Regions from separate parts of the Rhodopseudomonas sp. NSM genome, predicted to be linked through region 1. Evidence: riboswitches for the same ligand, from Rfam matches in the RefSeq annotation. Region 1 holds a riboswitch; the other holds the start of a gene.
What was found. Region 1 has a riboswitch for cobalamin ahead of ACTZWT_RS22820 (DUF1636 family protein). Riboswitches for the same ligand answer to the same signal wherever they lie in the genome.

Region 2: it holds a riboswitch for cobalamin, as region 1 does, so the genes downstream of both, ACTZWT_RS11270 (cysteine-rich small domain-containing protein) here and ACTZWT_RS22820 (DUF1636 family protein) in region 1, are expected to answer to the same signal.

The regions. Positions count from the first base shown of each region.
Region 1 is NZ_JBQTCH010000011.1:47,788-52,905, reverse strand. It holds gene cobW (cobalamin biosynthesis protein CobW) at 1-725, opposite strand, end outside; gene cobU (bifunctional adenosylcobinamide kinase/adenosylcobinamide-phosphate guanylyltransferase) at 728-1,252, opposite strand; gene ACTZWT_RS22820 (DUF1636 family protein) at 1,249-1,782, opposite strand; cobalamin riboswitch at 1,824-2,042, opposite strand; gene cobT (nicotinate-nucleotide--dimethylbenzimidazole phosphoribosyltransferase) at 2,136-3,191, shown strand; gene bluB (5,6-dimethylbenzimidazole synthase) at 3,218-3,889, shown strand; gene ACTZWT_RS22805 (hypothetical protein) at 4,045-4,290, shown strand; gene ACTZWT_RS22800 (hypothetical protein) at 4,361-4,900, opposite strand; gene ACTZWT_RS22795 (Abi family protein) at 5,008-5,118, opposite strand, start outside.
Region 2 is NZ_JBQTCH010000003.1:628,863-633,980, forward strand. It holds gene ACTZWT_RS11250 (cobyric acid synthase) at 1-247, opposite strand, end outside; gene ACTZWT_RS11255 (tyrosine phosphatase family protein) at 351-884, shown strand; gene cobS (adenosylcobinamide-GDP ribazoletransferase) at 875-1,651, opposite strand; gene cobT (nicotinate-nucleotide--dimethylbenzimidazole phosphoribosyltransferase) at 1,648-2,712, opposite strand; cobalamin riboswitch at 2,916-3,125, opposite strand; cobalamin riboswitch at 3,284-3,493, shown strand; gene ACTZWT_RS11270 (cysteine-rich small domain-containing protein) at 3,704-4,030, shown strand; gene ACTZWT_RS11275 (ABC transporter substrate-binding protein) at 4,065-4,958, opposite strand.

The DNA.
Region 1 (5,118 bases):
TCGTGTTCTTCGCCCTCGGCGTGGTGGCCGGCGCGGGCGGCGAGATCGTCCTCGGCGGCTGAGCCGAGCCCGATCAGCACCGACGGGGCGAGTGCGCCGTGCGACGGCACGATCCGCACGTTAGGCCGCAGCCTGGCTTTGAGCTTCGTCTCCAGCGCGGCGAGTTGTTCCGGCGTCACCAGATCGGCCTTCGACAGCACGACGAGATCGGCGCAGGCGAGCTGATCCTCGAACACTTCCTCGATCGGATCGTCATGCGTGACGTCGCGCAGCGCCTTGACCGCATCGTCGTCGAGCGGAATCCGGCCCTCGACCAGCGCGAGCGCGTCGACCACGGTGACGACGCCGTCGGCGGTGGCGCGGGTCTTCACCGCGGGCCAGGCGAAGGCTTTCAGCAGCGGTTGCGGCAGCGCCAGCCCGGAGGTCTCGATCACGATGGCGTCGAGCGGGCGCTCGCGGTTCAACAGCTTCTCCATCGTCGGGATGAAGTCGTCGGCGACGGTGCAGCAGATGCAGCCATTGGTCAGTTCGACGATGTCGCCCGGCGCGCAGACCGGATCGCCGCATTCCTCGACCAGCGCGCCGTCGAAGCCGGCGTCGCCGAATTCGTTGACGATCACCGCGATGCGGCGGCCGCTCGACTGGTTGAGCAGCGCGCGCAGCAGCGTGGTCTTGCCGGCGCCCAGAAAGCCGGTGAGCACGGTGACGGGGACACGGGCGGACATGATCAGTTCTCCTGCTTCAGCCACAGCGGCAGGCCGGCTGCGACGAACACGACATGGGGGACGGCGGCGGCGACGATCTGGTTGAGCCGGCCCTGGGCATCGCGAAAGGCGCGGCCGAGCGGGGTTTCGGGGACGAGGCCGAGCCCGACTTCATTGGACACCAGCACGATCGGGGCGGCGGCGACGCCGAGATAGCGCGTCAGCCGCTTGGCTTCGACCTCGGGATCGCGGCCGGCTTCCATCAGGTTGAACAGCCACAGCGTCAGGCAGTCGACCAGCACCGCGCGACCGCGGCCGGCCTCGCGGGTCAGTGCATCGACCAGCGCCAGCGGCTCCTCGACCGTGGTCCAGCCGTCGCCGCGGCGGGAGCGATGATGCGCGATGCGCTGGGTCATCTCGTCGTCGCTGCGGGTCGCGGTGGCGAGATAGATCTTCGCGAGCCCGCTGCCGGCGACGAGCTTCTCGCCGAACACCGATTTACCGGAGCGCGCACCGCCGAGCACCAGCGTGGAGACGAGCGCGGTCATGACGGGGCGCGCCCATCGTCCGGCGACCAGCGCAGCGGCGGCAGCCGCGCCACCATCCCCTTGCGCAGCACCTCGGCGCGCTGCCGCCACGGCACCAGGCCGAAAGCGCTGTCCCGATAGGCGGCAGCGAAGCCGGCGATCGCTGCGGCGCCGGTGTCGGGCAAAAGATCGCCGAACAGGAAGCTGTAGCCGTCCGCGCTCGACACCGCGACGGTGGCCGGGCGCTTGCAGACGCCGAGGCATTGCACCGGGCGCACCTGCAGATCGGCGGCGCCGCCGAGCGCGGCCCGGATCGCGTCGAGCAGCGGCGCGCCGGCGTTGCCGCCGTCGGAAGCCTTGCAACTGGTGCAGACGCTGATCATCACCGGACCGGTCGGGCGCGCCGATGCGTCGGTCTGTTCAACGTCTTGCGCGGTGGTCGGATGGTCGTTCGGGCTGAGATCCATGCCCTCGCTCTCGGCGGCGCCGTCTGGATCGGCGCCTTGCGGCTTCGAGCTTTGCCGGATCGCGCGGGGTGACGAACTCGCCACCGCCCTGCTTTCCGTCCGGTGCACCCCGCCCCGACGCCGCCAAAGCACAATTCGCGATGGCAGGTCTCCTGGCTCGCGAGTCGCTGCCCTTGTCGCCGCCTTCCCAGGAGTCCAGCAGGACATCCCAGTGGCCGAGGCGCGGGCTCGTCGCTTACAGTTGCGGGGGCAGCACCGGGATGGAGATCGCTCGAATCGAGTTCACTCGCACCGGATTCCCTTTTCACCTTCCTTGCGGAAGGACCATCGCCGGCCACGCTAGCTGCGGTACCCGGCGCGGTCAACCACGCGAAGGTGGTGTTGACGTATGGGCTCGGGACGAGTCAGTTGCCCGCCTTCATCAGCAGGGGACCATGATGCGGACCGACACTCTCATTGTCTGGCAGAAGCCGCCGATCGCGCCGGTGGATCCCGCGCTGTATGCCGCGTTGCGCGCGCGGGTCGACGGCAAGGCCAAGCCGCCGGGCTCGCTCGGCCGGATCGAGCATCTGGCGGTCGAACTCGCCGCGATGCGGCATCCGGCGGAGCCGCGCGGCGACAATGCGGTGCTGATGGTGTTCGCCGGCGATCACGGGCTGACCGCAGAGGGCGTGTCACAGTATCCCGCCGCGGTGACGGTGGCGATGGTGATGACCTATCTGGCCGGCAAGGCCTGCGCCAATGCGTTCGCGGCCGCGACCCATGTGGACGTCCGGGTGATCGACGCCGGCGTCGCCGCCGAGCTGCCGGATCATCCCGACCTGATCGGCGCCAAGGTGCGGAAGGGCACCGCCAATGCCGCCCGCGAGCCGGCGATGACGATCGCGCAGGCGGCGCTGGCGCTGGCCCGCGGCAGCGAGCTGGCGATCGCCGAGATCAGGGCCGGTGCCGACATCATCGCGCTCGGCGAAATGGGCATCGGCAACACCGCGTCGTCGTCGCTGCTGCTGCATCGGCTGGCGCCGGCGCCGCTCGATCATTGCATCGGCATCGGCGCCGGGCAGGACGCGCCCGGCATGGAGAAGAAGCGCGCCGCGATCGAGATGGCCGCCGCGCGCAGCGATGCGACCGCGCCGTTCGAGGTGCTGTGCGAATTCGGCGGGCTGGAGATCGCGATGATGGCCGGCGCCATCCTCGGCGCGGCGTCGCAGCGCCGCCCGGTGATCATCGACGGCTTCATCGCCACCGCCGCGGCGCTGCTCGCGGTCCGGCTCGCGCCGGAAGCGCGCGGCTATTGCGTGTTCGCGCACCGCTCGGCCGAGCGCGGCCACGACATCGCGCTCGACGCGTTGCAGGCGAGCCCGCTGCTCGACCTCGAATTGCGGCTCGGCGAGGGCACAGGGGCTATTCTCGCGGTGCCGCTGCTCCGTGCGGCGGCGCGGCTGATGACCGACGTCGCCGATCTCAGCGACGTGCTGGCGGGCAAATTGTGAGCCCGCGCGACAACGAGGTGACCACGATGATCGATCTGCACGACGCCGCCGCCGCCAACGCCCATCCGCCCGAATTCGACGCCGCGTTCCGCGACAAGTTCGCCGAGCTGATCGCATGGCGGCGCGACGTCCGGCGGTTCCGCCGCGATCCGGTGGCGCCGGAGCTGATTCATCAGTTGCTCGATCTCGCCCAGCTCGCGCCATCGGTCGGCAACAGCCAGCCGTGGCGGTTCGTCAGCGTCGACAGCGCCGCGATGCGCGAGAAAGTGCGTAGCAACTTCCTGCGCTGCAACGCGGTCGCCGCCAACGTCTATGACGGCGAGCGCGCCGCGCTGTATGCGCGGCTCAAGCTCGAAGGCATCGACGTCGCGCCGCGGCAGTTCGCTTTGTTCTGCGACCGCGCCACCGCGCAGGGCCAGGGCGTCGGCCGTCAGACCATGCCGGAGGCGCTGGATTATTCGGTCGTCGCGATGATCGAGACGTTCTGGCTGGCGGCGCGGACCCACGGCCTCGGCGTCGGCTGGGTGTCGATCCTCGATCCGGAACAGATCACCCGCGATCTCGACGTGCCGGCGGAGTGGAAATTCATCGCCTATCTCTGCGTCGGCTGGCCGGTCGAGGAGCACGTCGATCCGGAGCTGGTGCGGGTCGCCTGGCAGGACCGCACCCGGGCCGGGCGCGACGTCCTGTCGCGCTGAGCACCGGCTTTGGTCTGCGGGCGTACCAGTCTGCGCGGCGCGCGTAGTTGAAATTTGTCGCGTATTAAGCAAAGCGGCGCAGCCGTGCCGCAATTGCAAGATTTTGTCACAATCTGTCTCGATAGTCCGGCCCGTTCCGACAGGAGGACCGGATCATGACGACATCACGCACCAAGTTCATCGGCATCGCGACGATCGCCGCTGTCACGCTGTTTGCCGCGCCCGCGCTGGCCAGCAATCAGGCGCATCAGGGCAGCGTCAGCGAGGCGCCCGCGAATGGCTGCAGCTCCTACATGAAAGCGCCCGACGGCAGCTGGACCAAGATCCCGTGCACCGAAGCCGGCGCAAGCGCCGCCGCTTCGCGCCGCAACGGCACCCGGACGTCGGAAAAATCCGACTGATCCCCCGCTCGTCGCGCCGCTGTCGCCGGCGGCGTGACGCTGTCACGGGCGACGTCATGGGCGACGCCGGTCAGTTCGGTTTCGCGGGCGGTTGTTCTGTGCGCTTCGGCGCCGGCCGGATCAGCAGCGGGAAGCCGGAAAAGAACGTATTGGAATCGATCAGCTCCGGAATGCCGAGCAGCTGCGACAGCGTGCGCGGGCCGCTGCGTGCGCCGTCGCGCGCGGATGCAGAGGGCTGCGCAACCTGAGGCTTTGCCGCCGGCGTTCCGCCGCCGGCGGGTGCGGCGGGCCGGCCCAGCTGCGAACCGGCTTGCGGCGGGGTCGGCGCCACCGCCACGGCGGGCCTGGAACTCGGTGCGGCAGGTTTGGCTGCCGCGGCCGGCACGGGAGCGGCTCCATTGGCGCCCCTGGCGGTTCCCTTGGCGTGGCGATCGAGAATGTCCTCGACCTGCACTGCGGTGCCGAACGGGGCATCGACCCGCAGCAGCGTCTTGCCGCGCCCTTCGGGACCGGCCGCCAGCTCGGCCTTGCCGAAGCCGCGCGCCTTGAGATCGTCGAGCGCGGCGTTGGCGCGGCCGGGATTGTCGAATACGCGGGAAATCTGCGTCATCTGTTCTCTGCCTCGGATCGGGATCGTTCGGCTTGAAGAACGACGCTCGGGGCGGGTTCGTTCCGCGGCGGGGGGTGCGCAGCAGTGCCGCGGCGCAAGCAAGACGGTTAGAGCACGTCCGGAACTCGGCTGTTCGACTCGGCCCATGCTGCGGTGTGCCGGCACATCCAGCGGATGGTCTCGATGATTTCGGTGTGCGTTGCCGCGACGTCGCGATG
Region 2 (5,118 bases), on a different contig from region 1:
CGGGGCCGGGCGGCAGATCGGGATCGCCGGCGACCGCGGCGTTGTTGCTCATGTTCTGCGCCTTGAACGGACGCACCACCAGCCCGCGGCGGCTGTAGGCGCGGCACAGGCCGGCGACCACCATGCTCTTGCCGACGTCGCTGCTGGTGCCCTGGATCATCAGCGCGCGGGCGCGTCGTGGCGCCGTGGTGGCGCGCGGCGTGAACTGGATGCGGGAGATCAACTCATCAACGTCGGGTGCGGTCATCGGGAGACTCGTCGGGGGAGGGAAGCAAAACGGGTGCAGAGGAATCGCGAGGCGATCCAAAGCCGGCTTGACGCCGGCGCCGCGTCGGCGATACGACGCCGGCGTGATCATCGTCAGCGCTCTCAGCCATGCTCAGGACCTCGTCGCGCGGCTGCGGCCGGCGCGGTCGCTGTCCTTGATGGCGCCGTGGCAGCGTGTCGTCTTCAACGAGGACTGGCTGCCCGAACAACGGCTGATCCTCGCCTTCAACGACGTCGTCGAGACCGGCTCCGTCCATGTCGCGCCTGACGATGCGATCGTGCGCAGGATCATCGATTTCGCGCACGGCTGCGAAAGCGGTGAGGACGTTCTGGTGCATTGCTGGATGGGCGTCAGTCGCTCGCCGGCTGCGGCCTACATCATCGCCTGCGCACGCGCGCCGGGCGACGAGCACGCGATCGCCGAGGAACTGCGCCGCTGTTCGCCGGTGGCGACGCCGAACCGGCTGATGGTGGCGATTGCGGACGACATTCTCGCGCGCAACGGCCGCATGGTCGAGGCGATCGAGCGCATCGGACGGGGCTGTGAGTATGACGGCGAGGCCGGCCCGTTCTGCCTGCCGCTCGACTGGCGTGACGGTCCGGCGCATCAGATCTGACCCTGGCCCGCAATAGCGGCGACGCCCAGCAGCAGTCCGATCTCGGCGAGTTGTTCGGTGGCGCCGAGCACGTCGCCGACATAGCCGCCGAGCAGACGCCGCGCGGCCAGAGCCGGCGCCAGCCCCGCGATCACTGCGGCCGTGACTCCGCAGGCGGCCGCCGCGGGGGCGCCGATCGCCAGCCACATCGTGCCGAGCAGGGTGAACGCCACGGCCGCCGCGGCGCCGCCGCCCCCGAGCCGCGCGGTCGGGTAGTTCAATTTGGCGGTCGCGACATTGCCCGCATAGGGCAGCAGCGACATCACCAGCACGATGCCGGCGCGACCGATGCTGTGTCCGGCCACCAGCGCGGCTGCGCCGAGCCAGGGAGGCAGGCTCGCAAGGAGCACGATGCGGAGGAGCAGGCTCGCGACCAGCGTCACCGCGCCGTAGCTGCCGATCCGGCTGTCCTTGATGATCGAGAGCCGCTGCTCCCGCGTCCGGCCACCAAACAGCCCGTCGACGGTGTCGGCGACGCCGTCTTCGTGCAGGGCGCCGGTGAGGACCACGCCGGCGAGAACCGCGAGCGTGGCTGGCAGCAGGCCCGTCCAGATCGTGGAGGCAATCAGCAGCACGCCGCCGCTAACGAGCCCGATCAGCGCGCCGACCAGAGGGAAGTACTTGGCAGCCGGAAGCACCCAGTCGTCGTCGAGGCGCGAGGCGCCCATCGTCGGAATCAGCGTCATGAACTGGATCGCGTTCAGCAGGGGCTGCAGCCGGCGGATCACGATCGCTGCCCGATCGTGCCGGCCAGAACGTCGGAGAGATCAGCGAATTCGGTGAGGATTCCGGCGGCGGCGCGGACCAGCGGAATCGCCATGAGCGCGCCGGTGCCTTCGCCGAGCCGCAGGCCGAGATCGAGATAGGGCGTCGCCGCCATCGTCTCCAGCAGGACCTTGTGGCCGCGCTCTGCCGAGCGGTGCGAGAACACGCAATAATCCCTTGCTTCTGGATGCAGCCGCACCGCGACCAGCGCTGCGGCGCTGGCGATGAAGCCGTCGATCACCACCGGACGGCGCCGCGCCGCCGCCGCCAAAACGGCGCCGGCCATCATCGCGATTTCATATCCGCCGAATTCGGCGAGGACGTCGAGCGGGGCGGTGGCAGTCGTCCGCGCCGCCGCTTTCTCGGCGATGGCGAGCTTGTGGGCGACGCCGGCGGCGTCGAGCCCCGCGCCGCGGCCGACGCAGTCGGCGATCGGCGCCGCGGCGAGACGATGGGTGATCAGCGCGGCCGAGGTGGTGTTGCCGATGCCCATCTCGCCGATCGCAACGATATCGACGCCGCCGTCGATCGCATCGCAGACCAGCGCGACGGCGGCGTCGATCGCGCGCCGCGCCTCGTCGGTGGTCATCGCCGGCTCGCGGCTGGCATTGCGGGTGCCGCGCCCGATCTTGCGATCGATCAGCCCGGGGCAGGGCGGCAGGTCATCGTCGATGCCGGCATCGACCACGCAGACGTCGGCGCCTGCGGCTCTCGCCAGGACATTCACGCCGACGCATCCGGCGAGATAGGCGCTGACCATCGACCGCGTCACGCTCGCCGGATAGGGCGATACGCTTTCGGCGGCGATCCCGTGATCGCTGGCGAAGATGAACACCGTGGCGCGGTCCGCGCGCGGCGGCGCCGGATGCCAGATCAGTCCGAGTTGCACGGCGAGATCTTCCAGCCGGCCGAGCGAGCCCGGCGGCTTGGCCTTGGCATCGATCCGGCTGCGTAGCAGCGGCTCGAGCGCGGGATCGACGGCAGTGATCGTGCAGAAACGCGGGTCGCTTCGTGGTGCGTGCATGGGGCTGCGAGATGATGAGGAGGAGACAAGCGCGTACCTCCGCGCATGCGGAAGACGCTTCGAAGGCGTCGGACAAACATCTCCGCGCCGTCGCGAGCAGGCTCGGACAGCATCGACAGAACGAAGTCGACGACGATGATGAGGGCGCTACGTGGAAAGCAGATGCGGCATCTGAACGTCCTTCTTCGACCCACCGTCGAATGGCATTGCACAAATCTACGGCCGGTCTCCTGGCTCGCGGATGTTGTCCCGATCGCCTTCCCGAGGCCGTTTTGGCGGACTCAGTGGCGCGTGTGATCGGAAGCGATCCGCTTACAGTTGCGGGGGCAGCCGCGGCTTTGGCGCTTTCGCGCCGCACCGCATTCCCTGTTTCACCTCTCTTGCGAAGAGGCACCGTAGACGATCCGACAAGAGCACGACGACCCGCCGGACGCAAGATGAGAGGAGGCGAGAGTCGGGCTCTACGACGAAGGTGCAAATGCTCCCTGCTGATCGTGCGGTGGACGTCACCGCGCATGTTGGTAGTCGTTCCCGAATCCGCATCGCGCTTGCGCGTCGATGCGAGGCGTGCTCTGTTCGGCATGCCTTCGGTGCCTCTTCGCAAGAGAGGTGAAACAGGGAATGCGGTGCGGCGAGCTTTTCGCCAATTCCGCGGCTGCCCCCGCAACTGTAAGCGGATCGTTCGCGATCAAGCTGCCACTGAGCGATCGTTGTCGCGCTCGGGAAGGCGATCCGGACCATATCCGCGAGCCAGGAGACCGGCCGAAGGCAATCGTCCACTTGATGTCGACGGCGGGTCGACAGCGGAGAATCCCATGATCAATCAGACGTAGTTCGCCGTCGTCCCAGCGCAGATTGCTGATATCGCCAGATCGATCGGCGTCGCGGGCGGTCATTGTCGCGCGTTGCTCGCCCCCGTGATCGGGCGGGCGGCACGACGCACGCCTGTGCGCCAATGCGGGGCCGTCGAGGGCTTCGCCATGGAGTGGGCATGGAACCCAAAGACACCACGACCAACGAGGCCTTCAAGGGCTTCACCAACGAGGCCTGTCCGTTTCTGCCGTGTCATCCCGGCGTCGCGCGCGAATTCAATTGTCTGTTCTGCTACTGCCCGCTGATCGCCTATGAGTGCCCGGGACCCTATCAGGTGTTCACCGATCGCCACGGCCAGCGACGGAAGGATTGCAGCGCCTGCACGCTGCCGCACAACGGCTATCGTCGCTCCTGGAATTTCATCCAGCGGTGGCTCGAGAAGCCGAAGCTGTGGGACGGAAGCGAGCAGGATCCGAAGCGGATCAAGGAGGCGTCGTCGGAATGACGCCACGCCGCTGCGCGACGCGTAGCGGCCCTCGTCAAGGGTGCGGCCGTGTCACGGACGCGTCCTTGTCCCGGTGAATCCGCTCGATCGAATCGGCGAGCTGATCCAGCGCGGCAGGCAGCATCGGCCCGCCGCACATCGACAGTTGATCCGGGAAGACGAGACGGCGGCCCTGCGGATAGGCGTGCTGGATCGCGGGATGGAGCAGCAGCGCCGTGCCTTGATCCTCCGCGAACGGCTTGTCCTCTGCGAGCAGCAGCAGGTCCGGGCGTGAGGCGACGATCGTTTCCAGCGACGCAAAGCCGCCATAGACGAGGCCGATCTCCGATGCCGCATTGGAGAGGCCTGCGACCTCCAGCAGAGAACTCAGCAAACCGTCGCTGCCCGCGACCCAGCCGCGTCGCGAGACGGGAAGAATGCGGTCGCGCCAACGCGACGCCACCGCGCGGGTGCGCGTGACGGATCGATCGATCCGGTCATTGATCGCATCTGCACGCTCGGGATGGCCGACCAGTTCGCCGACACGCCGGATCTGCGCCTTCACGTCGTCGATGTTGCGAGGGACGTCGAACTCTTCGATCGGAATTCCATTGCTGCGCAACAGCTCCCGCGTCGCCGCCTTGCCGTAGCGGCCGGCGAGAACAAGGTCGGGCGCCAGCATCAACAGGTCCTCGGCTTCGCCCGACAGCCGCGGAAAATCGCGCGCTTGCTTCGCCGACCAGGACAGATGCGGGTCGCGGGCATAGGGCCCGAGGCCGACGATCTGCGCCGGATCGGCCAGCGCGATCAGGAGCTGATCGGTACACATGTTGATCGACGCGACCCGGGCGGCACCGGCGATCGCCATGCCGGGCAGCACTGCGCTGATAGCCAAGGCGAGCGCGCCGCAGAGCAGGCCCCGTGTTCGACGTCTCATCGGGTGGGCCATGGTACGAGAGGCGTGTTCCTTATGGGGATTGCAACGTACCAAGCACATCGAAGCTTTGCCGGATTTGATCTGAAGCAAGCCGTGGCGGCAGCCCCGGACCGGCTCCATAATGCTCGTCGGTGTCGGACGCGGTGAGGGGGTGATTTGTGGTGGCCGCGGT